One region of the Micromonospora sp. BRA006-A genome, then DNA from elsewhere that is predicted to be linked to it. Evidence: riboswitches for the same ligand, from Rfam matches in the RefSeq annotation. Region 1 holds a riboswitch; the other holds the start of a gene.
The links. Region 1 has a riboswitch for thiamine pyrophosphate ahead of NMK34_RS23610 (ECF transporter S component). Riboswitches for the same ligand answer to the same signal wherever they lie in the genome.
Positions count from the first base shown of each region.

Region 2: linked by a shared signal. The riboswitch ahead of thiE (thiamine phosphate synthase) and the one ahead of NMK34_RS23610 (ECF transporter S component) in region 1 are both predicted to bind thiamine pyrophosphate.

Region 1 is NZ_JANCLW010000001.1:5,204,195-5,219,246, reverse strand. It holds gene recO (DNA repair protein RecO) at 1-463, shown strand, start outside; gene NMK34_RS23645 (isoprenyl transferase) at 496-1,272, shown strand; gene NMK34_RS23640 (hypothetical protein) at 1,341-1,526, shown strand; gene NMK34_RS23635 (thioredoxin reductase) at 1,674-1,898, shown strand; gene gndA (NADP-dependent phosphogluconate dehydrogenase) at 1,926-3,368, opposite strand; gene NMK34_RS23625 (hypothetical protein) at 3,736-4,152, shown strand; gene NMK34_RS23620 (energy-coupling factor transporter transmembrane component T) at 4,425-5,225, opposite strand; gene NMK34_RS23615 (ABC transporter ATP-binding protein) at 5,222-6,655, opposite strand; gene NMK34_RS23610 (ECF transporter S component) at 6,752-7,342, opposite strand; TPP riboswitch at 7,418-7,524, opposite strand; gene NMK34_RS23605 (alpha/beta hydrolase) at 7,601-8,437, shown strand; gene NMK34_RS23600 (SIS domain-containing protein) at 8,434-9,183, shown strand; gene NMK34_RS23595 (DUF6328 family protein) at 9,275-9,778, shown strand; gene NMK34_RS23590 (acyl-CoA dehydrogenase family protein) at 9,887-11,860, shown strand; gene NMK34_RS23585 (hypothetical protein) at 11,906-12,073, opposite strand; gene NMK34_RS23580 (hypothetical protein) at 12,083-12,688, opposite strand; gene NMK34_RS23575 (ArsR/SmtB family transcription factor) at 12,741-13,043, opposite strand; gene NMK34_RS23570 (metal ABC transporter permease) at 13,087-13,962, opposite strand; gene NMK34_RS23565 (metal ABC transporter ATP-binding protein) at 13,964-14,728, opposite strand; gene NMK34_RS23560 (metal ABC transporter substrate-binding protein) at 14,725-15,052, opposite strand, start outside.
Region 2 is NZ_JANCLW010000001.1:5,910,607-5,925,658, reverse strand. It holds gene NMK34_RS26965 (hypothetical protein) at 1-557, opposite strand, end outside; gene NMK34_RS26960 (class I SAM-dependent methyltransferase) at 683-1,288, shown strand; gene NMK34_RS26955 (ABC-F family ATP-binding cassette domain-containing protein) at 1,330-3,009, shown strand; gene NMK34_RS26950 (nucleotidyltransferase domain-containing protein) at 3,009-3,815, shown strand; gene NMK34_RS26945 (aldo/keto reductase) at 3,837-4,799, shown strand; gene NMK34_RS26940 (DUF559 domain-containing protein) at 5,200-6,111, opposite strand; TPP riboswitch at 6,230-6,341, shown strand; gene thiE (thiamine phosphate synthase) at 6,336-6,962, shown strand; gene thiO (glycine oxidase ThiO) at 6,956-8,086, shown strand; gene thiS (sulfur carrier protein ThiS) at 8,077-8,277, shown strand; gene NMK34_RS26920 (thiazole synthase) at 8,283-9,056, shown strand; gene NMK34_RS26915 (thiamine phosphate synthase) at 9,119-9,784, shown strand; gene thiD (bifunctional hydroxymethylpyrimidine kinase/phosphomethylpyrimidine kinase) at 9,867-10,655, shown strand; gene thiC (phosphomethylpyrimidine synthase ThiC) at 10,673-12,265, shown strand; gene NMK34_RS26900 (hypothetical protein) at 12,313-14,922, opposite strand; gene NMK34_RS26895 (cupin) at 14,997-15,052, opposite strand, start outside.

The sequences.
Region 1 (15,052 bases):
CCGGGGCGAGCACGCCACCACGCTGGTGCTCGACGCGTACCTGCTGCGCGGCATGGCGTTCGCCGGCTGGGCGCCGGCGCTCGCCGCCTGCGCGGTCTGCGGCGAGCCGGGCCGGCACCGCGCGTTCTCCGTACCGGCCGGCGGCGCCGTCTGCCCGGACTGCAGGCCCCCCGGCGCCGCCCACCCCGCGCCCGCCACGCTGGAGCTGATGTCCGCGCTGACCTCCGGCGACTGGGCGTACGCCGACGCGGCCGAGACCGGCGTACGCCGGGAGTGCAGCGGGCTGGTCGCGGCGCACCTCCAGTGGCATCTGGAGCGCGCGCTACGCTCGCTGCCGCTGGTCGACCGGGGTGCCCCGGCGGCCGGCGCGGTCCCGCCGCCCGGCGTCGCGGGGCCGGATGTGGTCCCGCCGCGCTCCGGCGCCGGGCCCGTCGCCGGTGTGAACAGGGAGATGACCGAGTGATCCGATCGACGAGGGCGACCCGCCGCGAGCCGGTGCCGCCGACCCCGCACCCCTCCGGTGCCCGTCCGCCGGCGCTGCCGCCCGCCGCGGTGCCCCGGCACGTCGCCATCGTGATGGACGGCAACGGCCGGTGGGCCAAGGAGCGCGGGCTGCCCCGCACCAAGGGGCACGAGCAGGGCGAGCACAGCCTGTTCGACGCCGTCGAGGGCGCGATCGAGATGGGCATCCCCTACCTGTCGGCGTACGCGTTCTCCACCGAGAACTGGCGGCGCTCGCCGGACGAGGTCCGCTTCCTGATGGGCTTCAACAGGGACGTCATCCGCCGCCGCCGCGACCAGCTCGTCGACCTGGGCGTACGGGTGGTCTGGTCGGGCCGCGCCGGCCGGCTGTGGAAGAGCGTCATCTCCGAGCTGCAGACCGCCGAGGAGATGTCGCGCGGCAACTCGACGCTGACGCTGCAGTTCTGCGTCAACTACGGCGGTCAGGCCGAGATCGCCGACGCCGCCGCCGGGATCGCCCGTGACGTCGCCGCCGGCCGGCTCGACCCGGCCAAGGTGAACGAGAAGACGGTGGCGCGGTACCTCTACCACCCCGAGGTGCCCGAGGTCGACCTGTTCCTGCGCCCTTCCGGCGAGCAGCGCATCTCCAACTTCCTGCTCTGGCAGACCGCGTACGCCGAACTGGTCTACCTGGACACGCTCTGGCCCGACTTCGACCGCCGTCACCTCTGGTACGCCTGCGAGCTGTACGCCCAGCGCGACCGCCGCTTCGGCGGCGCCCTCCCCAACCCGGTCGCCCCGGGCGCCTGACGTCACGCTTACCGGCGCGCCGCGCTGGGTACCGATACCGGTAGACAGCAAACGCGGAGGTGAACCACATGATTCAGAAGCGGATCGCGCAGTGGGCGTTCATGGCGGTCGCCGTGCCGCTGGCGGCGGCCGGCGCGCGCCGGCTCAGCCACACCCTGGAGGCCCGTCGCGGCCCGTCCGGGGTGAGCCGTCTGCTGACCAAGGGCGCCGACCTGGTCCGGCCGCAGAAGGCCAAGCGTCGCCGGTTCTTCTGACCGCGACACCCGGCCCTGGTGGCTGCGGCCGGCATCCGGCCCGACAGCGACGCCCCGCATCCGGCTTTCCCGCCGGGCGCGGGGCGTCGCGCTCTACGATCGGCGCAGGGCGCGCCGCCGGGTGCGCGCCCGCCACGGGGGTGGAGGATGCGCGATCTCCGGTACGAGATGACTGCTGCCCTGGCCGCCGCCGACCTGGTGGAGCCGGCCCGCCGGGACGCCGTCGCCGCGCTGTGCGCCGACGTCGCCCAGCGGTGGTGCGCCGACCTCGGGCACACCCCCGCCGTCCGCTCCGGTGAGATCGGTGAGCTGGCGGCGGGCGAGCCGGCCGCCGGCTGGGCGCCCGACCCGGACGGTCAGCGGGCCTGGTGAGGTGTCCGGCCGGGCTGCCGGTGCGGCTCACGCCTCCACTTCGGAGCGGTCGCCCGCCCAGAGCGTGTGGAACGAGCCGGCCCGGTCCACCCGGTGGTAGGTGTGCGCCCCGAAGTCGTCCCGCAGGCCCTGGATCAGCGCGGCCGGCAGGCGCTGCGCCCGCAGCGCGTCGAAGTAGGCCAGCGACGACCCGAAGGCCGGGGCCGGCACGCCCGCCCGGGCCGCGTCGGCCACCACCCGTCGCCAGGCCGGTACGCCGGCGCTGACCCGCTCGGCGAACCACGGCGCGACGAGCAGCGTCGACAGGTCCGGCTCCGCGTCGTACGCCTCCCGGATCCGGTCCAGGAAACCGGCCCGGATGATGCAGCCGCCCCGCCAGATCGTGGCCGTACCGCCCAGGTCGATGTCCCAGTCGTACTCCCGGCTGCCGGCCCGGATGTGGTCGAAGCCCTGCGCGTACGCGACGATCTTGCTGGCCAGCAGCGCGCGGCGCACGTCCTCGACGAACGCGTCCCGGTCGTCCACCTGCCACTTGTCGCCCGCGTCGGCGAACACCCGGCGGGCGGCCTCGCGCTGGCCGGCGTGACCGGACAGCGACCGGGCGAACGTGGCCTCGGCGATGCCGGTGATCGGGATGCCGAGGTCCAGCGCGCTCTGCACGGTCCAGCGGCCGGTGCCCTTCTGCTCGGCCTGGTCGAGCACGATGTCCACGAACGGCCGGCCGGTGGCCGCGTCGGTGTGGCCGAGCACGTCGGCGGTGATCTCGATGAGGAACGACCCCAGCTCGCCGCCGTTCCACTCCCGGAAGATCTCCGCGATCTCCGCCGGGCTCGCCGACAGACCGGCCCGCAACAGGTCGTACGCCTCGGCGATGAGCTGCATGTCGGCGTACTCGATGCCGTTGTGCACCATCTTCACGAAGTGGCCCGCGCCGTCCGGCCCGATGTGCCGGCAGCAGGGCTCACCGTCCACCTGCGCGGCGATCCTCTCGAAGATCGGCCCCAGCTTGCGGTACGACTCGGCCGACCCGCCGGGCATGATGCTCGGGCCGAGCAGTGCGCCCTCCTCACCGCCGGAGACACCGGTGCCGACGAAGTGCAGCCCGTGCGCGCGCAGCGCCTCCTCCCGGCGGCGGGTGTCGGCGAAGTGCGCGTTGCCGCAGTCGACGACGATGTCGCCCTCCTCCAGCAGCGGGATCAGCTCGTCGATCACCGCGTCGGTGGGCGCGCCGGCCTTCACCATCACGATCACCGCGCGGGGCCGCTCCAGCGAGCCGACGAAGTCCGCGAGCGACTCCGAGGGCACGAACGTGCCCTCGCCGCCGTGCTCAGCGACCAGGCTGCGGGTACGTTCCGGCGACCGGTTGTGCACCGCCACGGCGAAGCCGTTGCGGGCCAGGTTCCGGGCCAGGTTGCGGCCCATCACCGCCAGACCGGTGACCCCGATCTGCGCCGTCGCCTGCTCTGCCATGCGTACCGCCACCTCTCGATCGTGCTGCCGTGCTGCGACCGTATCGCGGTCGCCGGGGGAGCGGGCGGAGACGTCGACAGGGCGTGATCGGCGCGTGGCAGTGCGTCTCGCGTGGGCGCGTTCGCGTTCTCTCCCGGTAAATCGGGTGCGGGTCTCCGGGCGGCGGGATAGCGTTGCCGCATGCGTAAGTGACGCCCCACCTCCGAGCCCGGTCCACCGCCGCCAGTGCCGTGGACCCGTCCTGCTCCGGGCGTCCGCATTCCTTCCCCGCCACCGTCGGTCGCGGTGTCTGTCGTGATCGGAACGCATCGGAGCCCCTCGCTCGGCGCGTCCCGGTCGGCGCGCCCGCACGACAGGAGGCCCGCGAATGCCCGCGAAGCGCAATCCGAAGAAGTCCCGCAAGCAGTCCGTGCCGCAGGTGATCCCGCCGAAGCTCGACGCGCTCACCGTGGCGCCGCCCACGGTGGCGCTCCCGACGGAGCCGCTGTCGCCCACCGTGTCTCTGGAGGCGGTGCCGTCCACCGCGACCGCGTCGGCGGTGCCGCCCACCGCGACCGCGTCGGCGGTGCCGTCCACCGCGACCGCGTCGACGGTGCCGCCCGCCATTGGCGCGGGGGTGTCCGCCGTGGCTGCGGGGTCGGTGGCGCTCCCGGAGGCGCCGGTTGTGCCCGGCGCGTCGGCGACGCCGCCGAGATCGGGCCCGCCGGCAGGGCGGCAGGCCCGGTTCAGTGGCCGTAGCCAGCGCGCCGGCCAGACCCGGTTCTACGCCTTCCGCCGAAGCTGACGGACAGACCCGTCCCAGCCGGTCGCTCACCCGGGCAGACCCTCATCCCGGGCCTGCCCGGGTCCGGCGCCTCCTACCCGGCCTCGCCACTCACCCCGCAGAGATCTTGGAAGATTTCGGCCCCCATAGGGGCCATTTCGTACCAAGATCTCGCCCGGTCGTGGTTGATCATGAGGTTGGCGGCGACAAAACGGGCAACCGGTGCCGTCAACTTCATGATCAACGGGGCGAGGGTGGGCGGGGTGAGGGTGGGGCGGGGACCGGGCTCGGGGTCAGCCGATCAAGGGGCGGAAGGTGCCCAGGGCGATGCTTGTGGCCAGGGCCCCGCTCGCCAGCAGCGCGGCGCCCGCCACGAGCAGGGCGTCGGCCCGGGTGAAGCGCTGCGGGCGGGCCACGGTGCGCGGCGTAGCCGCGTCGAAGCCCCGCGCGTCCATCGCCACCGCCAGCCGGGTACCCCGCCGGATCGCGCCCACCAGCAGCGTGAACGCGGTGGACGCGAACAGCCGCAGCTTCGCCGCCGGGTTGCGGCCCGCGTCCACGCCGCGGGCCCGGCGGGCCATGCTGATCATCCGCCACTCCTGTTCCAGCAGCGGCACCATCCGGAACGCGGCGAGCGCCCCGATGGCGAACCGGGCGGGCGTCTTCGCGTTCTGGATCAACGCGTCGGCCAGGTCGGTCGGGTCGGTGGTAGCGAACACGACGATGCCGGGCAGCGCCACGGCCAGCATCCGCAGCACCAGGCCCAGCGCGGTGACGAGGACGCCCTCGGTGACCAGGACCGGACCGGCCTCGAGCAGCACCCGGCCGGAGCGGTCGGCCGCGAAGAGCACAAGCGTGACGAGGATGCCGACGGCACCGGCGAGCAGTGGCCAGGCCCGGCGGGCCAGCACCCGGTAGCGGACCCCGAACAGCGGCAGCACCGCGAGTTCGACGGCGATGGCGATGGCCGGGGCCACCGGGTCGAGCGTCGCCACCAGGATGAGCGTGAAGACCACAGCGGCGGCCAGCTTCGCCACCGGGTTGCGCCGGGCCAGCGGTGCGCCGGGTGCGGCGACCGGTTCGAGGCCGATCACGCGACCACTCCGTCGGGGGAGCGGTGCAGGGTGAGCTTCCGGTCGGCCAGCGCGGCGACGAAGTCCTCGTCGTGGGTCACCGTGACCACACCGTGCCCGGCGTCGCGCAGCTCGGCGAGCAGGTCGACCAGCTCCAGCCAGGTCCGCCGGTCCTGGCCGAACGTGGGTTCGTCGCAGATCAGCAGGCGGGGCGCGGTGGCCAGGGCCGTCGCCACGCTCAGCCGCCGCGCCTCCCCACCCGAGAGGGTGTACGGGTTGGCGCCCGCCAGCCGGTCCAGTCGCAACCGGTGCAACAGCTCGTCGACGGTGGCGGTCACCGCCGGCTCGGGCCGGCCGGTGCGGCGCGGGCCGAGCGCCAGCTCGTCGCGCACAGTGGCGGTGACGAACTGGTGCTCCGGGTCCTGGAACACCGAACCGATCCGGCGGACCAGCGCGGGTGCCCGCCAGCGGTGCGGGGGAGTGCGCGCGTCCCGCCCGGCGAGTTCCGCCGACGCGGTGACGGTGCCCGTGCCGGGTTTCAGCAGGCCGCCCAGGAGCAGCGCCAGTGTGGACTTCCCGGCCCCGTTGGGGCCGAGGACGGCGAGCGCCTCGCCGGCGCGTACCCGAAGATCGGTGGGTTTCAGCCGGGGTGGCAGGCCGAGCCGCTCCGCGGTGAGCAGCGCGTCGCCGGGCGGCGTGGTGGCGTGGCGGGGTGGCGCGACGTGGCCGGGTACCCACACCCCGGCGGCGGCCAGCGCGTCGCCGTGCGCGGCGAAGACCGCGTCGGGTGGCCCGTCGGCGCGGATCCCGCCGCCGGGTTCCAGCACCACGACGCGGTCGACCAGCGGCAGCGCCTCGGTGACCCGGTGCTCGACCATGACCATCGTGGTGCCCGGGTCGAGCGCGTTGGCGACGGCCCGGCGGATCAGGGTGGCACCGGCCGGGTCGAGATTGGCGGTGGGCTCGTCGAGCAGGAGCAGCCCGGGGCGCAGCGCGAGCGTGCCGGCCAGCGCCAGCCGCTGCTGCTCGCCGCCGCTGAGCGCGGCGGTGGGGCGGTCCCTGTCGTACGGGAAGCCGACCCGGTGCAGCGCCTCGTCGACGCGGGGCCAGATCTCCCCGGCGGGTACGCCACGGTTCTCCAGCCCGAACGCCACGTCGTCGCCGGAGCGGGCCATGACGAGCTGGGTCTGCGGGTCCTGGAAGACGATGCCGACGCGCTCGCGGGCCTTGCGCGGGTCCAGCCCGTCGATCTCGACGGTGCCCTCCTGCTCGCCGGAATCCTCCGGCAGCAGCCCGGCCAGCGCGGCCAGCAACGTGCTCTTGCCGGCCCCGGAGGGTCCGAGCAGCAGCACCCGCTCGCCGCTCTCCACGCGCAGATCCACCCCGCGCAGAGCCCAGCGTTTCCGTCCCCCGTGCCGCCACCCGAACCCCCGCAGCACCACCCCGCTCACCGCCCACCCACCCCCTCTTCTCCGTCGATCATGAGGTTGACGGCGATGACGGGTGCCGAAACGGCCGCCAACTTCATGATCGACACGATGGAGGCGTCAGACCAGGGCTCGGTCGCGGCCGGCGGGGAAGCGGTCCAGGACGCCGGTGTTCGCCAGCGCGCGGGTGAGGACGTGCGCGCCGAGACCGGCGACGATCGTGGCGCTGACGATCGTGATCAGCGCGTACGGGAGGCGGTAGGAGGCGAAGTCGAACGCCTTGTTCCAGTAGACGAAGTCGAAGATCGCCGCGCCGAGACCGGTCAGCGCACCGGCCAGCACCGCCACCGGCAGTCGGAACGAGCGGTACCGGAACGCGGCGAAGGCCAGCTCGGCGCCGATGCCCTGCATCAGGCCCTGAAGGATCACGATGCTCGCCCACTGGCTGCCCAGCAGGGCGGAGATGATCGCGGCGACCGTCTCGCAGTACAGGGCGGCGCCCGGCTTGCGGATGATCAGGCCGGCGAGCACCGCCGGGATCAGCCACACGCCGTAGAGCACGGCCTGCGCCGGCGGGAAGAACGCGAACGCCGCGTCGGTGGCGCTCCAGAGCAGGCCCCAGGCCCAGAAGACGACGCCGAAGGCGACGGCGATGACCGAGGCGACGACGATGTCGACGGTACGCCAGCGGTTGCTGTCGGTGTGGTTCACGGTTGGCTCCCAGTTCGTCGAGGTGAACCAGGAGAAGACGCACGCCGCGCCCGGTGGTCACCGGACGGCGACGCGGCTGGAGGTCGACCGAACTCCCTGCGCTGGCATTACCCAGATCAGGTTCGAGGGTCTGCGGGCACCGGCCCGCACTCTCAGCGCTGTGCGCTCCCCTGTCGGATGTGAAGTTGTCTCGTCGCAGACGCTAGCACCGACCACGGCCCGGGGCCCAGCAGGGCGAGTGTCGGTATGGTGGCGATCATGCTGGTGGATGCGCGGGGACTGACGTTCGAGGTACGCGCCGGTGGCCCCGAGGACGGTGACCCGGTCCTGCTGCTGCACGGCTTCCCGCAGCACTCCGGCGAGTGGGACGCGGTCACGCCCGCGCTGCACGCCGCCGGGCTGCGCACGTACGCGCTCGACCAGCGCGGCTACTCGCCCGGCGCGCGTCCGGCGGACGTCGGGGCGTACCGGATTCCGGAGCTGGTGGCCGACGCGGCGGCCGTGCTGGACGCGCTCGGGGTGACTCGCGCCCACGTGGTGGGCCACGACTGGGGCGCGATCGTGGCGTGGGGCCTGGCGGCGGCGCACCCGGACCGGGTGCGGACGCTGACCGCGGTGTCGGTGCCGCATCCGGCGGCGATGGGCCACGCGCTCGCCACCGACCCCCGGCAGAAGGTCAAGTCCGCCTACATCGCGTTGTTCCGCAAGCCCGGTACGGCGGAGAAGGTGCTGCTGGCGTGGAACGGCGCCACGCTGCGCAAGCTGCTGAGCGGCGTGGGCGACGCAGGTACGGTGGCGCGCTACGCCGAGCCGATGCGTGAGCCGGGCGCGTTGACGGCGGCGCTGAACTGGTATCGCGCGATGACCGGGGCGGACATGAAGGCGGTCGCCCCGGTCGGGGTGCCCACGACGTTCGTCTGGAGCGACAAGGACGTGGCGATCGGCCGGACCGCAGCGCAGGCGTGCGCCGCGCGCGTCACCGGTGACTACCGGTTCGTGGAGCTGTCCGGCGTCAGCCACTGGATCCCGGACGAGGCGCCCGGCCCGCTGGCCGAGGCGATCCTCGCCCGGTGCACAGGAACGGAGGAGGCATGACGGTGAGCGCCGAGGCGTACCTGGCGGTGGTGACCGAGACGATCGGCCGGGTCGCCGCCGAGCAGCGGCGCAACGTGGCCGACGCGGCCGACCTGATCGCGGCGGCGCTGCGCGCCGACGGTGTGGTGCACGCGTTCGGCACCGGGCACTCCGAGGCGCTGGCCATGGAGATCGCCGGCCGGGCCGGCGGGCTGGTGCCCACCAACCGGATCGCGCTGCGTGACCTGGTGCTGATCGGCGGCGACCCGGCCGACGTGCTCGGCCCGAAACTGGAACGCGACCCGGCGGTGGCGCACCGCCTCTACGAGCTGGCGCCGATCCGGCCGCAGGACGTGTTCGTGCTGGCCTCGAACTCGGGCGTGAACGGCGCGATGGTCGAGTTCGCGTCCATCGTGAAGGAACGCGGGCACGGGCTGGTGGCGATCACCTCGGCGCAGCACTCGGCCCGGATGACCTCGCGGCACCCGTCCGGCCGCAAGCTCGCCGACTTCGCCGACGTGGTGCTGGACAACGGAGCCCCGTACGGCGACGCCACGCTGCCGCTGCCGGGTGGCGGCGCGGTCGGCGCGGTCTCCTCGATCACCGCGGCGTTGCTCGCCCAGCAGATCGTCGCCGAGGTGGTGGCCCGGCTGGTCGCGGCGGGGGAGCGCCCGCCGGTCTACCTGTCCGCGAACATCACCGGCGGCGACGAGCACAACGCCGAGCTGGAGGCACGGTACGCGGGCCGGATCCGCCGCGGTTCCTGAACCGGTTTCGTGATCACCCGTACGGGGCACAGGCGGTCCTGCCGGTGGGCGTTCACCCGCCGGCTGTGCCGTCTCCCGGGGAGGTCCGCGAGTGTCGAAGGAATCCGAGAAGCAGCGCTGGCAGCGCAACTTCGCCGACCTGTTGCAGGAGCTGCGGGTCGCGCAGACCGGCGTGCAGATCCTCTTCGCCTTTCTGCTGACGCTGCCGTTCAGCGCCGGGTTCGACCGGACCACGGAGTTCCAGCGCGACATCTACATCGTGGCGCTGCTGTCCGCCGCCGCGGCCACCGCGATGATCATTTCCCCGGTCGCGTTCCACCGGGCGCTGTTCCGGCAGGGACGCAAGCCGGAACTGGTCCGGTTCGCCCACCGGATGGCCACCGGCGGCCTGTTCTTCATGCTGATCGCGATGGTCAGCTCGGTCCTGCTGATCACCGACTTCGTGCTGGACCGGCCGATCGCGTTCCTGCTCAGCGGGCTCACCGGCCTGTGGTTCCTGATCTTCTGGGCGATCCTGCCGTTCAGCCGCCGCAACTGGGGTGAGGACGACATCGACGACGAGGACGACGACCCGCAGACGCTCACCGGCGACTGACCGTCCGCCAAATCGGACGTGCACGCGGCGCTACCCCTGGGTAACACCCGGGGGTAGCGTCGTTTTCGTCGCACGCGTCGACGCAGCCGGACCGACGAGGAGGCAGCCGTGACCACGACACAGAACAGCCGGCCCGAGTCACCAGACGGCGCGGGGCCGCTGCCCACCGAGGCGGGCCAGGTGTCCGAGAAGGAGGCCCGCCAGGTCGCCGAGGCGGCCCGCGAGTCGGCCTGGGACCGGCCCAGCTTCGGCAAGGAACTGTTCCTCGGCCGGTTCCGGCTCGACCTGATCGACCCGTGGCCCCGCCCCGACCCGGCCGAGGTGGCCCGCGCGGACGAGTTCCTCGGCGCGCTGCGCGCGTACCTCACGTCCGAGGTGGACGGTGAGGCGATCGAGCGGGACGCGCGCATCCCCGACGAGGTGTTCCACGGCCTGGCCGGGCTCGGCACGTTCGGCATGAAGATCGACCGGAAGTACGGCGGGCTCGGGCTGAGCAACCTGCACTACTGCCGGGCGCTGATGCTCGTCGGCTCGGTGAACCCGGCGGTCAGCGCGCTGCTCTCCGCGCACCAGTCGATCGGCGTGCCGCAGCCGCTGAAGATGTTCGGCACGCCCGAGCAGAAGGACCGGTTCCTGCCCCGGCTCGCCGCCGGTGAGGTCTCCGCGTTCCTGCTCACCGAACCGGACGTCGGCTCCGACCCGGCCCGGCTCGCCACCACCGCCGAGCCGACGGCGGACGGCACCGGCTACCGGCTCAACGGGGTGAAGCTCTGGGCCACGAACGGCACGCTCGCCACGCTGCTCGTGGTGATGGCGCGGGTGCCGGCCGGCGAGGGGCGGCGCGGCGGCATCACCGCGTTCGTGGTGGAGGGCGACAGCGACGGCATCACCGTGGAGCGGCGCAACTCCTTCGTCGGGCTGCGCGGCCTGGAGAACAGCCTCACCCGGTTCCACGACGTGTTCGTGCCGAAGGAGAACGTGATCGGCGGTGAGGGCAAGGGCCTGAAGATCGCGTTGACCACGTTGAACACCGGCCGGCTCTCGCTCCCGGCCATGTGTGTGGGCGCCGGCAAGTGGGCGCTCAACGTGGCCCGCGAGTGGGCGGCGGACCGGGTCCAGTGGGGCCGCCCGGTGGGCGAGCACGAGGCGGTGGCGAAGAAGCTGTCCTTCATCGCCGCCACCACGTACGGCATGGAGTCGATGCTCGACCTGTCCTGCATGCTCGCCGACGACGACCGCAACGACATCCGGATCGAGGCGGCGCTGGTCAAGCTCTACGCCAGCGAGATGGCCTGGCGGATCGCCGACGAGCTGATCCAGATCCGCGGCGGCCGCGGCTACGAGACGGCCGACTCGCTCGCCGCTCGCGGGGAACGGCCGGCCGCCGTCGAGCAGCTCCTGCGCGACCTGCGGATCAACCGGATCTTCGAGGGCTCCACCGAGATCATGCACCTGCTGATCGCCCGCGAGGCGGTCGACGCGCACCTGTCCGTCGCCGGCGACATCATCGATCCCGACGCGGGGCTGGGCCGCAAGGCCAAGGCGGGGGCGCGGGCCGGCGCCTTCTACGCGAAGTGGCTGCCCACGCTCGCCGTCGGCAAGGGGCAGACGCCCGGGGCGTACCAGGAGTTCGGGCCGCTGGCCGGGCACCTGCGCCACGTCGAGCGGACCTCCCGCAAGCTGGCCCGGTCGACGTTCTACGCGATGTCCCGCTGGCAGGGGAAGATGGAGCGCAAGCAGGCGTTCCTCGGCCGGGTGGTGGACGTCGGCGCGGAGCTGTTCGCGATGAGCGCGGTCTGCGTCCGGGCCTACGCCGAGCGGGACGCGCACCCGGAGAACGTCGAGCTGGCCGACCTGTTCTGCCGTCAGGCGCGGCTGCGTGTCGACGAGCTGTTCACCGGGCTGTGGTCGAACACCGACTCGGTGGACGTGGCCGCCGCCAAGCGGATCGTCGCCGGCCGGTACGCCTCGGTGGAGGAGGGCGTCGTCACCCCGCCCGCCGACCTGCCTTGGGTGGCCCGCTGGGAACCGGGGCCGTCCACCGAGCAGGACGTCCGCCGTCGCATCCCGCCGGCCGGCTGACCGGACCGCCCCGGCGGCCGTCCGCCCGGACGGCCGCCGCGGCGGTCAGCGCGCGATCGCCCAGGCCAGGACGCCGGCCAGGATCAGGCCGTTGAGACCGGCCAGCACCAGGTACGCCGACGGCGGGATCTTGCGGCCCTTGCGGACGAAACTCACCAGCACGGCCGCGTACGCCAGCAGCAACACGGCGACGACGATCAGGAAGTACAGCACCGGCACACCTTACCGGCCGCCGCGCAGCCCCAGTTCGCGCAGCTCCAGCGCGGCGAGCGCGTCGACTGTCGCGTCGTCGCCGCGCCGCCACGACTCGGCGACGTCGGGCGCGATCCGGGTCAGCTTCGACAGCGGCTGACCCGCAAGCGCGCGCAGCGCCAGCAGATCCCGGCCGGCCGGGACGCCGGCCAGGGCCTTGGCCGCGCCGGCCCGGCGCATCCAGCGCAGGCGCAGCGGCAGCCAGCCGAACAGCACCAGGCCCAGCGGGAACACCAGCACCGCGACGGTCAGCCCGAGCGCGAGCTGCCCGACCAGCTCCTGCTGATCGCGGCCCGCCTCGGCGACCGCGCGGGCGGCGTCGGCGGCGCGGGTGAACGGCGCGGTCAGCTCGTCGCCGACGATCGGCACCCGGCCGACCTTGCCGCCGGCGTCGGCCAGGTTGTCGGCGAGACCACCGCCGGCCCCCTCCAGCTTCTGCCCGGGTACGGCGAGCTTCTCGACCACGTCGTGCAGCCACAGCGCGAAGCGGATCGCCGCGTACACCCAGACGACCACGAGCAGGTCGGTGAGGAACTGGCGGACAGCGGTGGGAAAACGGTCGGCGTAGATCTTCACGCCGGACAGCGTCCCACGGCGCGGGCGCGTCGGCACCTGGCCGATTTCCCGCTCAGTGCGACCCTTCACCGGCGTGACTGACGGCGTCCGCCACGATGTGCGCGACGTGGTCGTCGACCAGCGCGTACGCGATCTCCCGGCCGCGCCGCGACCCGCGCACCACCCCGGCGCCGCGCAGCACCCGCAGGTGCTGGGAGACCAGCGGCTGCGGCGCGCCGAGCTTCTCGACCAGCTCGTGCACGCAGCGTTCGCCCTCGGCCAGCTCGCTGACGATCGCGAGCCGGATCGGGGCCGAGAGCGCGCGCAGCAGGTCACCCGCACCCTCGAAGGCGTCGTACCCGTTCGTGCCGGTCACCCTGTAACGGTAACCAATCCCAGCTGCGCCGGCGGGCAGGGCCTCACCGCAGCAGCACCTCGTGCTCGACCGGCTCGGGCGGCGGCGTGGCCCGGTCGGCCCGCACCCGCCGCCGTAGCGCCCGCGCACCGGCCGCCGCGAGCGCGACCAGCAGGAACGAGCCGATCGCCACGAGCACCACCGACGCGCCGGGTGCGGTGTCGGCGGTGGCGGCCACCCAGACCCCGGTGCCGGCGGCGAACAGGCCCAGCGCCATGGCCGCCGTCATGGTGGAGCGGAAGCCCCGGGTCACCTGCTGCGCGGTCGCCACCGGCACCACCATCAGCGCGCTGATCAGCAGCACCCCGACCGCCCGCATCGCGATGGTCACCGTGACCGCGGTACCGACCGCGATGACCAGGTTCAGCGTCCGCACCGGCAGGCCGGACACCCGGGCGTACTCCTCGTCGTGGCACACCGCGAACAACGCCGGACGCAGCACCAGCATGGTCACCAGCAGCACCGCGCCGAGCACGCCGATGGTGATCAGGTCGGTGCGGGAGGTGGTGGTCAGCGACCCGAACAGGTACGCGTTGAGCGATCCGCTGCTGGCGTCGGAGAGTCCGACCAGCATCACACCGCCGGCGATGCCGCCGTAGAACAGCAGCGCCAGCGCCAGGTCACCGGAGGTGCGCCCGTACGCGCGGACCAGCTCGATCACCACCGCGCCGAGCGTCGCGGCGATCACCGCCACCAGCACGGGGGAGCGGTTGAGCAGCAGTCCCGCGCCGACGCCGGTGAGCGCCACGTGCCCGAGCCCGTCGCCGATCAACGCCAGCCGCCGCTGCACCAGGTAGATGCCGAGCGCCGGGGCGGCCAGCCCGATGATCAACGCGCCGACCAGGGCGCGGAGCATGAAGTCGTACTGGAAGAGATCCATCTCAGATGCCTGTCCAGAGCCGGGCGGGCTCCTCGTCGCAGTGCGGGTGCACGTGCTCGTGGTCCGGGTCGGCGTGGTGGCCGGCCGGTTCGGGCACCGCGCCGTCGTGGGCGATCCCGCCCTGGTGCACCACCACGGCCCGGCTGATCAGCGGGCGCAGCGGGCCCAGCTCGTGCGCGACGAGCAGCACCGTGCCGCCGCCGTCGCGGAACGCGCGCAGCGCCCCGGCGAACGCCTCCTGGCTGGCCGCGTCCACCCCGGCGGTCGGCTCGTCGAGCACCAGCAGCTCCGGACCGCCGGCCAGCGCGCGGGCGATCAGGGTGCGCTGCTGCTGGCCGCCGGAGAGCGTGGACACCGGGTCGCCGGCCCGGCCGGCGAGCCCGACCGCGTCCAGCGCCGCCGCCACCGCCTCCCGGTCCGCCCGCCCGGCCGGACGCAGTACGCCCCGGCGGGCCAGCCGCCCGGACGCCACCACCTCGCGCACGGTGGCGGGCACTCCGCTGCCCGCGCCGAGCCGCTGCGGCACGTACCCGATGCGGTGCCACTGCCGGAAGCGGCGCTGCGGCGTGCCGAACAGGGCGACCGACCCGGCGCCGAGCGGCACCAGGCCGAGCGCGGCGCGTACGAGCGTCGACTTGCCGGAGCCGTTGGCGCCGAGCACGGCGACCACCTCTGAAGCGGTCACTGTCAGCGAGACGTCACGCAGCACCGGGCGGCCGTCGTAGCCGACTGTGGCGTGCGCGATCTCGATCACGGGTGAGGTCATGAGCAGTCCAGGGCGGTTCGCAGGGTCTGCAGGTTGGTGCGCATCGCGGAGAGGTAGTCGCCGTCGGCGGGCGGGCCCTCCAGCGGGTCCAGGACCGCCGTCTTCGCCCCGACCTCACGCGCGATCGTCTCGGCGACCTTCGGGCTGACGAGCGTCTCGAAGAAGATCGTGCCGGCCTGGTGCTCCCGGGCCTCCTCGGCGACCTCGGCGAGGCGCTTCGGGGACGGCTCGGACTCCGGGGTGAGCCCGCTGATGCCGATCTGCTCCAGCCGGTAGCGCTCGGTCAGGTAGCCGAACGCGGTGTGGCTGGTGACGATCTCCCGG
Region 2 (15,052 bases), 710 kb from region 1:
TGGCCGGCCGGGGGTGTGGCGGTGCGTTCGTCGAGCAGGGCCGCGACGGCGAGCCCGGTGAGCGAGAGCAGCAGCAGGACGGCGGCGCCGCCGACGAGTGTCTGCCAGAACCGGCCGCCGCGGCGTTCGGCGCGCCGGGTCCGGGGCAGCTCGGAGACGTCGGCGGCGCGCGTGGTGGGGCTGGCCGGGATCGGCACCGTGGGCCGGTTCACCGCCGCCGGTACGGGCGCGGGCATGGGCGGCGCGGGCTGCGGCACCGGGGACGGCTCCCGTGGTGGCGCGGGCCGTCCGGGGGTGGGTGCGGGGGCCGGTGGCGCGGGCATCGGGGCGCGGGCGTCGTCCGCCACCGCCTGCCCGCCGGGGTCGGCCTGCTCCGGCGCGCCGGCCGGCGGCAGCGCCGGTTGCGGGCGCGGCGGTGGGGGCAGTGACGGCGTGGGGAAGCGGGAGCGTGACGGACCCGCGGGCGGCGGCGTCGTGGCTGCGGGCCCGTTCGGGGCCGACCCGGGCTTCGGGTACTCCAGGAAGGCGTCCTCATCGGACTCGTACCGGTACACCATGTGGCATAGAGTAGGGCTGATTGTCCCTTTCAGGGGTAATATCGGGAAATTCTGGCGGAGTGGCGTCCGGCTCCGCCCGTGACACCGTCGCCGGAACCGCCCCGGCCCGGTGCGAGAATGCCTGCGTGACCGGCGACCACTACTTCACCGCTGAACCCTCGACCCCGGCCCGCCCGCGCGAGGTCGAGTTCACCGTCGCCGGGCGCGACTACACACTCGGCTCGGCCGGTGGCGTCTTCTCCGCCGACCGGCTCGACCCGGGCACCGCCGTGCTGCTGCGCAAGGCCGACCTGCCGGCCGCCGACGTCACCGGCGCGCTGCTCGACATCGGCTGCGGCTTCGGCCCGATCACCTGCGTCCTCGCCACTGTCGCGCCGAAGGCCACCGTCTGGGCCGTGGACGTCAACGAGCGCGCCCGCGCCCTCACCACCGACAACGCGGCGAGGGTCGGCGCCGCCGACCGGGTACGCGCCGTCGCGCCCGACGAACTGCCGGACGACGTCACCTTCGCCCAGATCTGGTCCAACCCGCCGATCCACATCGGCAAACCGGAACTGCACGGCCTGCTGCTGCGCTGGCTGCCCCGGCTCGCCCCGGACGGCGTGGCCTGGCTGGTCGTCGCCCGGCACCTCGGCGGCGACTCGCTGCACCGCTGGCTGGTCGAGCAGGGCTGGTCCGTCGAGCGGCACGCCAGCCAGAAGGGCTACCGGGTGCTGCGGGTCACCCGGTAATCCGGTGTCGTCCACCGACCCGGCTCGGGCAGGATGCCCGCGTGGGATACGTGGACGTGGCAGGAGTGAGGCACATCCTCCCGGACGGGCGTGAGCTGTTCAGCGACGTGTCGTTCCGGGTCGGCGAGGGTGCCAAGGTGGCGCTGGTCGGCCCGAACGGCGCCGGCAAGACCACGCTGCTGCGGATGGTCGCCGGTGACCTGCCGGTGAAGACCGGCGCGATCGCCCGCTCCGGTGGGCTGGGCGTGATGCGGCAGTTCATCGGCATGATCGGCGACGAGTCCACGCTCGCCGACCTCGCCCTGTCGCTGGCGCCGCCGGCGCTGCGCGACGCCGGGCGGCGGCTCGCCGAGACCGAGGCGGCCATGCGGGCGGCCGAGGTCCGCGGCAAGTACAGCTCCGCCGCCGCCAAGACCCAGCTCGCGTACGCCGAGGCGCTGGCCGCCTGGGGCGAGACCGGCGGGTACGACGCGGAGGTTCTCTTCGACACGGTCGCCACCATCGTGCTCGACCTGCCGTGGGACAGCGCCCGGGAACGGCCGGTCCGCACGCTCTCCGGCGGCCAGCAGAAACGCTTCGCGCTGGAACTGCTGCTGCGCGGCCCCGACGAGGTGCTGCTGCTCGACGAGCCGGACAACTTCCTCGACGTACCGGGCAAACGCTGGCTGGAGGCGCGCCTGCGCGAGTCGGGCAAGTCCGTGCTCTACGTCTCGCACGACCGGGAACTGCTGGCGCAGACCGCCGACCGCGTCGTCGCGGTGGAGGGCGGCAGCGCCTGGGTGCACCCGGGCGGCTTCGCGAGCTGGCACTCCGCGCGGGTAGCCCGGCACGCCCGCCTCGACGAGCTGCGCAAACGCTGGGACGAGGAACACCAGAAGCTGCGCGAGCTGATGCTGATGTACAAGCAGAAGGCCGCCTACAACGACGGGATGGCGTCCCGCTACCAGGCCGCGCAGACCCGGTTGCGTAAGTTCGAGGAGGCCGGGCCGCCGCCCGTACCCCCGAAGGACCAGGACATCCGGATGCGCCTGACCGGCGGGCGGACCGGCAAGCGCGCGGTGATCGCCGAGCAGTTGGAGCTGGACGGCCTGACGTACCCGTTCGACCTGGAACTCTGGTACGGCGACCGGGTCGCGGTGCTCGGCGCGAACGGCACCGGCAAGTCGCACTTCCTGCGCCTGCTGGCCCGCGGCGGCACCGACCCGGAACCGGGCAACACCCCCGTCGACGGCGCCGGCGCGCTCGCACCTGTCGCGCACGGCGGCGTGGTCCGGCTCGGCGCGCGGGTCCGGCCCGGGCACTTCTCGCAGACCCACGACCGGCCGGAGCTGATGGCGAAGACGCTCGTCGAGGTGCTGTGGCGCGGCGACGACCACCGCGCCGGCATGGACCGGCACGCGGCGATGGCGGCGCTGTCCCGGTACGAGCTCGCCGGTCAGGGCGACCAGCGGTTCGGCACGCTCTCCGGTGGGCAGCAGGCCCGCTTTCTGGTGCTGCTGCTGGAGCTGTCCGGGGCGACGCTGCTGCTGCTCGACGAGCCCACCGACAACCTCGACCTGGCCTCGGCCGAGGCGCTGGAGGCCGGGCTGACCGCGTTCGAGGGGACTGTGGTCGCTGTGACACACGACAGGTGGTTCACCCGTACCTTCGACCGGTTCGTGCTGTTCCGGGGCGACGGCGACGTGGTGGAGACGCCGGAGCCGGTCTGGGACGTGGGGTGATGATCGACCAGGAGCTGGCCGACCGGCTGTGCGCGGTGGACGGTGTGGTCGCGGTGGCGCTCGGCGGCAGCCGCGCCCGCGGCGACCACCGGCCCGACTCCGACTGGGACCTGGGCCTCTACTACCGGGGTACGCCGGACCTAGCCGGGCTGCGCGCGGTGGCCGCCTCGATCGCCGACGGGCCGGTGGACCTCACCGCACCGGGCGGCTGGGGACCGTGGGTCGACGGGGGCGGCTGGCTGCGTGTCGGCGGCGTCGCGGTGGACTGGATCTACCGCGACCTGGACCGGGTGCACCGGGTGTGGGCGGACTGCCGGGCCGGCCGCTACACGGTCGAGGCGCAGGCCGGGCACCCGCTCGGCTTCTACTCGCACGCATACGCCGGGGAGGTGGCGCTCGGGCGGGTGCTCGGCGACCCGACCGGTGAGCTGACCGCGCTGCGGGCCGAGACCGTCGACTACCCGCCCGCGCTCGGCGACGCGCTGGTCGCCGTCGGCTGGGAGACCGGTCTGCTGCTCGACGGCGCGGCGAAGGGCGCGGCAGGGGGCGACGCCGGCTACGTGGCGGGCTGCCTGTTCCGAGTGGTCGGCGTGCTGGTCCACGCGCTGCACGGCCGCGCCGGACGGTGGCTCGTCAACGAGAAGGGCATGATCGCCTCCGCCGGGCGCCTGCCCGGTGCGCCGCCGGACTTCGCCGAGCGGACGCAGGCGCTGCTGGGCGCGGTGGGGCGTACCCCGTCCGAACTGGCGGCGACGATCGCCGTCGCCCGGACGCTGGCCGCCGAGGTGTTGCCGCTGCCCGGATGACACCCGGGCAGCGGGCATAGGGTGGATCTCGTGAGTGAGATGACCTATCGCCGGCTGGGCGACTCCGGGCTCGTGGTGTCAGTGGTCGGTGTCGGCTGCAACAACTTCGGCCGCAAACTCGACCTCGACGGCACCCGGGCGGTGGTGGACGCCGCGCTCGACGCCGGGATCAACTTCTTCGACACCGCCGACATCTACGGCGAGCCGCAGGGCGCCTCCGAGGAACTGCTCGGCCAGGCGCTCAAGGGCCGCCGCGACGACGTGGTGGTGGCCACCAAGTTCGGCATGGACATGAACGGCGCGAACGGGCCGGACCACGGTGCCCGGGGCGCCCGCCGCTACATCGCCCGCGCGGTCGAGGCGTCGCTGCGCCGGCTCGGCACCGACCACATCGACCTGTACCAGATGCACGAGCCCGACCCGGGCACCCCGATCGACGAGACGCTCGCCGCGCTGGACGACCTGGTTACCGCCGGCAAGGTGCGCTACCTCGGCAACTCCAACTTCGCCGGCTGGCAGATCGCCGACGCCGACTGGACCGCATCGTCGCAGGGGCGTACCCGGTTCATCTCCGCGCAGAACCACTACTCGCTGGTGGAGCGCGGGGTGGAGGACGAGGTGATCCCCGCCTGCGAGCGGTTCGGCCTCGGCATGCTGCCGTTCTTCCCGCTCGCCAACGGGCTGCTCACCGGCAAGTACAAGCGCGGCGAGGCGCCCCCGGCGGGCAGCCGCCTGGCCGGTGGCGGCCGGTACGCCGAACGGCTGGCCGCCGCGCGCTGGGACGTCATCGAGGCGATCGAGGCGTACGCGGCCGAGCGCGGCGTCACCATGCTCCAGGTGGCCATCGGTGGCCTGGCCGCCCGTCCCGCAGTGACCTCCGTGATCGCCGGCGCCACGACTCCCGCCCAGGTGAGGTCGAACGCCGAGGCCGGGACGTGGCAGCCGTCCGACGAGGACCTGGACGCCCTCGACGCCATCCTCTGACTGTCCGCGCGGTGCAGGCGAGCCCGTCCGCGCGTCAGGCGTGCACTCGTGCGTCCGCCCCTCCCGCGCGTCGGCGTGGCTCGTGCGTCGGGCCTGCGTCTGCCTGGGCTTGCCCGCACGCGGAGGCACCCATGGCGTTCCACCCATCGTCAGCGCTGCCTCTGAGTGGAACGCCATGGGTGTCAAGAGGGCCTTGAGACACCCATGGCGTTCCACTCGTCGCCAGATTCCGCCGCGAGTGGAACGCCATGGGTGTCTGCGGGTGGTCTTCTGACGCCCGTGGTGTCTCGGGCGACCCTGGCGGGTGGCGGGTGGCGGGTGGCGGGCCCGGCTGGGTGGGCGGCGGGCGGCACGGCGGGCCGGGCGGCACGGCGGGTGGCGGGTGGCGTGCGGGCGCGGATCAGTGGTTTGCTGCGGTGGCGCGGCGTTCTGCCAGGGCCTGGCGCACCAGGGCGACTGTGGCGTCGGGGCGGCGTAGCACGTCGTCGGCGGTGAACCGCAGCACCACCCACCCGGCCGCGCGGAGCGCGTTCAGGCGTGCCACGTCCCGCCGGAAGTGCGCCCGCTCGCGGTGGTGGTCGCCGTCGTACTCGACCGCGAGGCGGAGCGCCGGCCAGGCCAGGTCCACCCGGGCCACGAAACGCCCGCCGGCGCGTACCTCGTGCTGAGCGGTGAGCGGGCCGAGGCCGGCGTCGAGCAGGAGCAGTCGCATCCGTGTCTCCATCGGGGACTCGCTCAGCGGCTCGGCCAGCGCCAGCACCTCCCGCAGTAGCGACAGACCTGGCCACCCTGCTCGGGCCGCTGCGAAGTCGCGCAGGCCCGGTAGCCGCACCAGCCGGCGGTGAAGTAGCGCGTCGACGGCGACGAGCGCCTCGACGCGGGTGCCGTGGCGGCCCAGGTCGAACGCGGTGCGCAGCGGGGTGGTGACCGGCAGCCCGCCGACGAGGGTGCGGTCCCGCGCCGCCAGCGGTGACCGGACCACGCGCAACCGCGGATGGGGGCGCAGCCGAGCAGCAGTCGGCAGCACCACGGTCACCGGCGCGTCGCGGGTGAGCACGTCCACGCCGAACAACCAGGCGGCGCTGCGCCCGGCAAGCACGGCATCCGGCGGCAGGCGCAACGACACCGCCTCGCACCACATCCCGTGGTCCCCGGCGCGGTATCCGTCCCGGTGCACGTACACGTCCGGCAGCAGGCGGATCCACGCCGGCCCGCGCAGCATCGTCCAGGTGAGCAGCCCATCGGAGACGGCACTGCTGCCCCGGAACGGCAGGACCGCCAGGCGGCGCGGAACGCGGGCGGGAACGGACATTCGGGCAGCGTGTCGTGATGGGACGGTCACCCGCTGTCCCGGTCCGCCATGTGAACGGTTCCTGGGAAAAACCTCACCCGGGCTTCCGTACGGGCGGGAGGCGTCGTACGGTAGGCCGCAAGTGACCCACGGGAGCCCGGTGCGGACCGGGCTGAGAGGGGGGCTGGGAGCCCCCGACCGTCGAACCTGATCCGGGTAATGCCGGCGCAGGGAGGAGCGTTGCCGTGCTGTCCCTGGGACGACTGCATCTCATCACCGACACCCGGCCGGGGCGTGACCCGCTCGCCGTACTGCGTGCCGCCCTGCCCGTCGCGGGCGTCGACCTCGTCGTGCAGGTGCGCGTGGAGGACGACGCCACCGACCGGGAGGCGTACGAGCTGGCGTGCCGGGTGGCCGAGGCGTGCCGGCCGTACGGAGCACAGTGCCTGGTCAATGACCGGCTGCACGTGGCGCTCGCGGTGGACGCCGCCGGGGGCCACGTCGGCGCGGACGACCTGCCGGTCGCCGCCGCCCGCCGGGTACTCGGCCCGGACGCCGTGCTCGGCGCGACCGCCCGCGAGCCGGCCGGCGCCCGCGCGGCGGTGGATGCGGGCGCGAGCTACCTGGGCGTGGGCCCGTGCCACGCCACCACCACCAAGCCCGGCCTGCCGGATCCGATCGGCCCTGACGGGGTGCGGGCTGTCGCCGAGGCGGTGACCGTGCCGGTGATCGCGATCGGCGGGGTGACCGCCGCGAGCGTGCCGGCGTTGCGGGCGGCCGGGGCGTACGGGGTGGCGGTGGTCGGCGCGCTCAGCCTGGCCGCCGATCCCGCGCACGCCACCGCTGAGCTGCTGCGGGCCCTGACGTGTTAAAAGGGGGCCCTTCCTCTACCGGAGGCGTTAATAGGGGGCCCTTCCTTACCGACGTGGCGGTGGTGGGGGGCGGGCCGATCGGGTGGGCGATCGCGTGGCGGTGCGCGCAGCGCGGACTGCGCGTGGTGGTGCACGACGACCGGCCCGGGTCGGGCGCCTCGTCGGTGGCCGCCGGGATGCTGTCGCCGGTCGCCGAGGCGTACTTCGGTGAGCACGAGCTGACCGCCCTGCTCGTCGAGTCCGCCGCGCGCTGGCCCGGCTTCGCGGCCGAGCTGACCGGGGCGAGCGGCGTCGACCTCGGCTACCGCGCCGAGGGCACGCTCGTCGTCGGGCTCACCGCCGACGACCTGGCCGAGGCGGGGCGGCTGTGGTCGTACCAGCAGGGGTTGGGACTGCCGATCACGCCGTTGCGTCCCTCGGAGCTGCGCGACCGCGAACCGGCGTTGGCGCCGCGCGTGCGCGGCGGCGCTGTCGCGCCCGGCGACCACCAGGTCGACCCGCGGCGGCTGGTCGCCGCGTTGCGCACCGCTGCGGAACGCGCCGGCGTGGAGCTGCACCCGGCCCGCGTCGGCGCGCTGTCCGAGGTGGACGCGAGGTTCACTGTGGTCGCGGCCGGATGCGGCGCGGCGACGCTGACCGGCCTGCCGGTCCGCCCGGTCAAGGGCCAGGTGCTGCGGCTGCGCGCGCCGGGTGGCGGTCCGCCGGGCTTCCGGCACGTGATCCGGGGGTACGCGGACAGCGAGCCGGTCTACCTGGTGCCGCGGGACAGCGGTGAGGTAGTGGTCGGGGCGACTGTGGAGGAGCGCGCGGACACCGCTGTCACCGCCGGTGGCGTGCTGACACTGCTGCGCGCCGCCGCCGAGCTGGTGCCGGAACTCGTCGAGTACGAGCTGGTGGAAGCAGTCGCCGGGCTGCGCCCCGGTACGCCCGACAACGCGCCGATCATCGGGCCGCTGCCCGGGCGGCAGGGCGTGCTCGCGGCGACCGGGCACCACCGGCACGGCATCGTGCTCACCCCGGTCACCGCCGACCTGGTCACCGAGCTGATCGTCACCGGCGAGCCGGATCCCGCGCTCGCCCCCTTCACCCCGGACCGCTTCGGGAAGGAACGCACGTGGAACTGATCGTCAACGGCACCGGCCGGACGCTGCCCGAGGGCGTCACCGTCGCCGAGGTGGTCCGCACCGTCACCGACCGGGAGCGCGGGCTCGCGGTGGCGGTGAACGGCGAGGTGGTGCCGCGCGGCGGCTGGTCGGCGAGCGTCCTGCGCGACGGCGACCGGGTCGAGGTGCTCAGCGCCACCCAGGGCGGGTGAACGGCATGTCCACGCTGGAGATCGGCGGGGTCACGTTCGGCTCCCGGCTCATCCTCGGCACCGGTGGCGCGGCCAACCTGCACGTGCTGGAACAGGCGATCCGGGCCTCCGGCACCGAGCTGGTGACGCTGGCGCTGCGCCGGGTGGACACCACGCCCGGCGGGTCGGGCGGCCTGCTCGACCTGGTGGAGCGGTGCGGCGTACGGCTGCTGCCGAACACGGCCGGCTGCCGCACCGCGGTGGAGGCGGTGAAGACGGCGCACCTGGCCCGGGAGGCGTTCGACACGGACTGGGTGAAGCTGGAGGTGATCGGCGACGAGCGCACGCTCCTGCCCGACGGGGTGGAGCTGCTGCGCGCCGCCGAGGAACTGGTGGCCGACGGGTTCACCGTGCTGCCGTACACCTCGGACGATCCGGTGCTGGCCCGGCGGCTGGCCGACGTGGGCTGCGCGGCGGTGATGCCGGCCGGGTCGCCGATCGGTTCCGGGCTGGGCATCGGCAACCCGCACCACATCCGGCTGATCCGGTCGGCGGTGAACGTGCCGGTGGTGCTGGATGCGGGCATCGGCACCGCCTCGGATGCGGCGCTGGCGATGGAGCTGGGCTGCGACGCGGTGCTGCTGGCGAGCGCTGTGACCCGGGCCGCCGACCCGGTGGCGATGGCCACGGCGATGCGGTACGCGGTCGAGGCCGGCCGCCTGGCGTACGGCGCGGGCCGCATCACCCGCCGCTTCCACGCCTTGCCGTCCACCCCGGACGAGGGACGGCCCGACCTGTGACCGCCGTACGCGTTGCGGATCCTGGTACGGAGGCGCCCCAGCAGGGGCGGACGCGTACCGAGATCCAGGGCCGCCCGAGTGGGCTCGTGCTGCTCACCGATCGGCGCGTCGCTCGGGGGGCGCTCGTCGACGTCGTGGCGGGTGCTGTGGGTGGGGGAGTGCGCTGGGTGGTGCTGCGGGAGAAGGATCTGCCGCGCGCCGAGCGCCTCGCGCTCGCCGCCGACCTGCGCGCGATCCTCGCCGAGGCAGGCGGCACGCTGATCGTCGCCGGACCCGATCCGCTCGACGGGGACGCGGTGCACCTGCCCGCCGCCGGCCCGTACCCGCCGCCCGCCGTCGGACTCGTCGGCCGCTCCTGCCACGACACCGCCGAACTGGCCCGGCTCACCACCGAGCACTACGCCACGCTGTCCCCGGTCTACGAGACAAGAACAAAGCCCGGCTACGGCCCGCCGTTGGGACCGGCCGGACTCGCCGCGCTGGTGAAAGCCAGCCCGGTCCCGGTGCTCGCACTGGGCGGCATCGAAACCCCGGCCCAGGTCCACGCATGCGTCGAGGCAGGCGCAACAGGAGTGGCAGTCCTGGGAGCAATCATGCGCGCCCAGAACCCCACCGAAACCGCCACCACGCTGGGCAGCGCCTTCCAGGAGGCGGCCACCAGTGTGGCGCGCACCCACCCCGCGCGATCCGACGAAGGCCCGCACGAGAAGGGCTGCGGCCGACCGTGACCACGCAGGGATCAAGCCTGACCGCCCGGAGTGGGCACGGTCGGCCGCAGCCCTCAACCGCAACCACCGGTGGAGGAAAGCAGTGACGCCGAAAACAGTTCTCAGCATCGCCGGCTCCGACTCCGGAGCAGGGGCGGGCATCCAGGCCGACCTCAAGACGTTCGCCGCGCTCGGGGCGTACGGCACGAGCGTGCTCACCGCAGTCACCGCGCAGAGCACCAGGGGTGTCGACGCCGTCCTGCCGCTGCCCCCGCAGACGGTGCGCGACCAGATGGACAGTGTGCTCGGCGACTTCGACGTGCGCGCTGTGAAGACCGGGATGCTCGGCACCCCGGCGGTCGCCGACGCGGTGGCCGAGGCGGCCCGGGCCGGGCGGCTGCCACACCTGGTCGTCGACCCGGTACTGGTCGCCACGAGCGGGCACCGGCTCGGCGTGGTGGAGGCGGTCGAGCGGCTGCTGCCGTACGCGGAGGTGGCGACACCGAACTGCGCGGAGGCCGCGGCCCTCACCGGAGGCCCGGTGGGCACGGTCGAGGAGATGGTGGCGGCGGCCGAGGCGCTGGCGGCGCGCGGACCGGCGTTCGTGGTGGTGACCGGCGGCGACGTGGACGCCGATGGCGAGTCGGTGGACGTGCTCGCCGGCGGCGGAACTACGCGCCTGCTGCGCGCGCCCCGGGTGGACACCCGGCACAACCACGGCACCGGCTGTTCGTTCTCGGCCGCCGTCGCGGTCCGGCTCGCCGCGGGCGACGCGGTGCCGGTCGCGGTGGCCGCCGCCAAGGAGTACGTCACCCGCGCGCTGACCGGCGCGCGGACCTGGGAGCTGGGCGCGGGACGCGGCCCGCTGGACCACTTCGGCTGGTCCGCATGAGCGACAGGGAGGCTGTCATGCAGGCACGTCGCAAGGTGTACGTGGAAGGGTCACGCCCGGACATCCGGGTGCCGTTCGCCGAGGTGACGCTGACCGGGGACAACCCTCCGGTACGGCTCTACGACACCTCCGGTCCCGGCTCCGACCCCGACGTGGGGCTGCCCGCGCTGCGCGGACCGTGGATCGCCGAGCGCGGTGACGTCGCACCGGTACGCGGGGCCGGCACGCCGCTGGCGGGTGTGGACGGGAAGCGACCGACGCAGCTCGCATACGCCCGCGCCGGGATCGTCACACCGGAGATGGAGTTCGTGGCGGTCCGGGAGTCGGTGGCGCCGGAGTTCGTCCGGGACGAGATCGCGGCCGGACGGGCGGTGCTGCCGCTGAACGTGAACCACCCCGAGTGCGAGCCGGCCGTCATCGGCAAGGCGTTCCTGGTGAAGGTCAACGCGAACATCGGCACCTCGGCCGTCACCTCGTCGGTGGCCGAGGAGGTGGAGAAGCTGACCTGGGCCACCCGGTGGGGCGCGGACACCGTGATGGACCTGTCCACCGGCAAACGCATCCACGAGACCCGTGAGGCGATCGTGCGGAACGCGCCGGTGCCGATCGGCACGGTGCCGATCTACCAGGCGCTGGAGAAGGTCGGCGGCGACCCGGTGAAGCTGAGCTGGGAGGTGTTCCGCGAGACGGTGATCGAGCAGGCGGAGCAGGGCGTCGACTACATGACCGTGCACGCCGGGGTGCTGCTGCCGTACGTGCCGCTGGCGGTGGACCGGGTGACAGGCATCGTGTCCCGGGGCGGCTCGATCATGGCGGCCTGGTGCCTGGCGCACCACGAGGAGAACTTCCTCTACACGAACTTCCGGGAGCTGTGTTCGCTGCTCGCGAAGTACGACGTCACGTTCTCCCTCGGCGACGGGCTGCGCCCCGGTTCCATCGCGGACGCCAACGACGAGGCGCAGTTCGCCGAGCTGCGCACGCTCGGTGAGCTGACGAAGATCGCCTGGGAGTACGACGTTCAGGTGATGATCGAGGGCCCCGGGCACGTGCCGATGCACAAGATCAAGGAGAACGTGGACCTCCAGCAGGAGTGGTGCCACGAGGCGCCGTTCTACACGCTCGGGCCGCTGACCACCGACGTCGCGCCCGCGTACGACCACATCACCTCCGCGATCGGCGCGGCGATGATCGGCATGTTCGGCACCGCGATGCTCTGCTACGTCACGCCGAAGGAGCACCTCGGACTGCCCGACCGCGACGACGTGAAGGCGGGCGTGATCGCGTACAAGATCGCCGCGCACGCGGCCGACCTGGCCAAGGGGCACCCCGGCGCGCAGGCGTGGGACGACGCGCTCTCCAAGGCCCGGTTCGAGTTCCGGTGGTCCGACCAGTTCAACCTGGCGCTCGACCCGGAGACCGCGCGGGCGTACCACGACGCGACGCTGCCCGCCGAGCCCGCCAAGACCGCGCACTTCTGCTCGATGTGCGGGCCGAAGTTCTGCTCCATGAAGATCACCCAGGAGCTGAAGGACTACGCGGCGCGGGGCATGCGCGGCAAGTCGGAGGAGTTCGTCGCCTCCGGATCGCGGGTCTACCTGCCGCTGGCGTGAGCGAATCCGGGGCGGGCCGTTTCGATCCGGTCCGCCCCGGCCGTCGTTCAGTCGCGGTGGTGCCGTCCGGTCCGCAGCGAGCGGGCGTCGTCGGCGTTGTCGTCCGAGGCGAGACCGGCCACCCAGTCCACGTACTCGTCGTCGGCAGCGGTGGTCGGCTCGGCCGTACGCTCGGCCGGCTCCGGCTCATCCTTGGCCCGGTTGCGCCGGAACAGGCCGCGCCGGGGCTTCGGCTTCCCACCGGACGCGTCGGCGTCGTCCGGTCCGGCGTGCCGCCCGCGCCGGGAGTCCGCTTCCGTCTCCGCGGCGGTGGCCTCCCGTAGCGCGGCGGTGGTGTCCGGCAGCGCGGCACCCGCCTCGCCCGGTACGGCGGTCGCCGCCTCGGGCCGGGCGACAGGCTTCCCCGCCTCGGGCCGGGCGAGCGGCCCCGCCGGGCGGGCGTTCGTGGCGAGCGCGTCCCATCCGGTGCTCGCGCCCGGCTCGGGCAGACCTCGGTGCCGGGGACGCGTCGCCGGCTCGGCCGGGGCGGTCGCCTCCGCGCCGTCCCGGGCCGGTGCGTCAGGGTCGGTGGTCGCGCGGTGCGGGCGGCCCGCCGGGGTGATCGGCCAGGCCGGGCGCACCTCGCCGGGCGCCCCGGTCACGTCCTCGAACATCGGGAACCGGGGCCGGGGCGACGGGGCCGGCGCCGGGTCGTCGAAGAAGAAGTCGCGTCCGGTACGCCCGGCCGGTGCGACCTCGTTCGAGTCGATGCCCGTGTCGTCCCGGTGCGGGTTCGTGGCCGGAGGGATCGCGGCGGCGTTCGTGGCGTCCGGGGCGGGTCGGGTCCGCCCGCCGGTCGCCGTCGTCGCGGCCTCGGCGCCGGTGCTTGCCGGCTCGGCGTCGGCTCGCCCGCTCGGCGTCGTCGGCGCGGCGTCGGGGGCGGCCGGGCCGGTGGCGCGCGGGGCCTTCGGCGTGCGGGTACGCCGCGGGCGGGTGGTACGGCCCGTCGCGCCGGTGTCTCCAGCGGCTTCGGCCGGGGGCGCGGCGAGGGTGTCGCTGTCCGCGTCGGCCGTGACCGGTCCGGCGAGGGCGCCGCTGTCCGTACGCGGGCCGGGAACGTGGCTGTCGGCGGTGCCGCCGGTGGCCTGTGACGTGCCCGCGCCGGCGCTCGGGGAGGTGTCGTCCTCCGGGCGGGGTGCTGTGCCGTCGGCGGGTGACACCGGCCCGTCGGTCGTCGCGCTGGATCGGCCGGCACGGGTACGGCGCGGCCGGGTCACCCGTGGCGTGGTTGCCGCCGCTTCCGGCTCCGGTGTGTCATGGACCGTGCCGGCTGCCGAGCCGGCGACGGCCGGGTCGAGAGTGGTCGCACGATCCGCGGTGGCCGCCTCGCCGGTGTTGCCCGCGTGGGCCGTGCCCGTGCCTGGACCCCCGACCGTGCCCGCGCCCGTGCCCGGGTCGGGGCGGCCCGCGGCGAGGACGTCGATGGCCGAGGTCCGGCGGCCCGGGGGCAGCAGACCCGGCATGGGCTGGCCGTGGCTCGTGTCGGCGACGGCCGAGCGCTCACCCACCGGCCGTTCCGCAACGGCCGGCTGATCGACGGCGGGCAGATCCGCGAGGGCCGGCCGGCCGGCGGCGGGCAGATCGGTACCGGCCGGAATCGTCGCCGTGGCCGAGCCGCCGGGCTCCGGCCAGTTCCAGTGCGCGGGCGCGGCGGCGCCGCTCGTCACCGGCGGCTCGGGCGGGGCGGCCGGGACGCCCGGAGTGGACGAGTGCGGCAGCGGCGCGAGGATGTCGGTGGCCTCGACCGCGTCGGGGTCACCGGTGGCGGTGACCGGGCGGGGCAGCACTGTGGTGGCGGTCGAGCCGAGCGCGCCGGCGATCACGGCGATCAGCGCGCCGTAGTAGGGCGCGACCTGGTAGCGGTCGGTGGCCGAGCCGGGACCGGCGGTCAGGTAGGCGAACGCGACGAGCACCGGACCGGCCGCCCCGGCCGCGCCGCCGACAAGCGGCGGCCATTCGGCCCGGCGCGCGAGTACGCCGACCGCCCCGCCGGCCAGCAGGGCGAGCACCGGCAGCAGCAGCATGGACAGGCGTTGGGCCGCCTCCGGATCGAGCCAGGAGGGTTCGAGGACGCCGAGCCGTACCGTGGCCAGCGGGCGGTTGGCGACGATCGTGGGCGCGACGGAGAGCAGCGCCAGCAGCCAGACGATGCCGGCGGTGACCGCTACGCCCCAGCCGAACGGCGGCTTGAGCAGGACGGCGATCGCCGCGCCCGCTCCGACCATCGCGCCGAGGGCGGCGCAGATGCCGGCGGCCCAGACCGGGTCGACGGATCCGCCCAGCTCGGCCGCGCGGGCCGGTTGCATGCACAGCGGGGCGACCACCATCGCGCCCAGCGCGCTGACGCCGGCGATGGAGAGCAGTTCGGTGGTGCCGCCGGGACTGTCGTCACGGCGGGCGAAGCGCTCGGTGAGGACGGCTCCGGCGACCGTGGCGACAGCGGCGAACCAACCCACCCAGACGAGCTGGGCGGGCCACCGGTTGACCGAGACGTCCACGAACGCGCCGTCGAGGCGTACGACTCCGAAGCCGTACGCGATCCCCAACTGGCCGGCCCCGGCCAGTACGCTCACCCCGAGCGCCGTGAGCAGCAGCCTGCCCCACGTCCGAAAGGCCATGTCGGGCACGTTACGGCCCGGTGCCCCCGATCGCCACCTTGCCGCCGCGCGGCGCGGCGAACCTGCCGGTGTGGCTACTTCAGCTCGACCAGGCGCGCGAGGTAGGTGGTGTCGCCGACGTTGGTGAGCA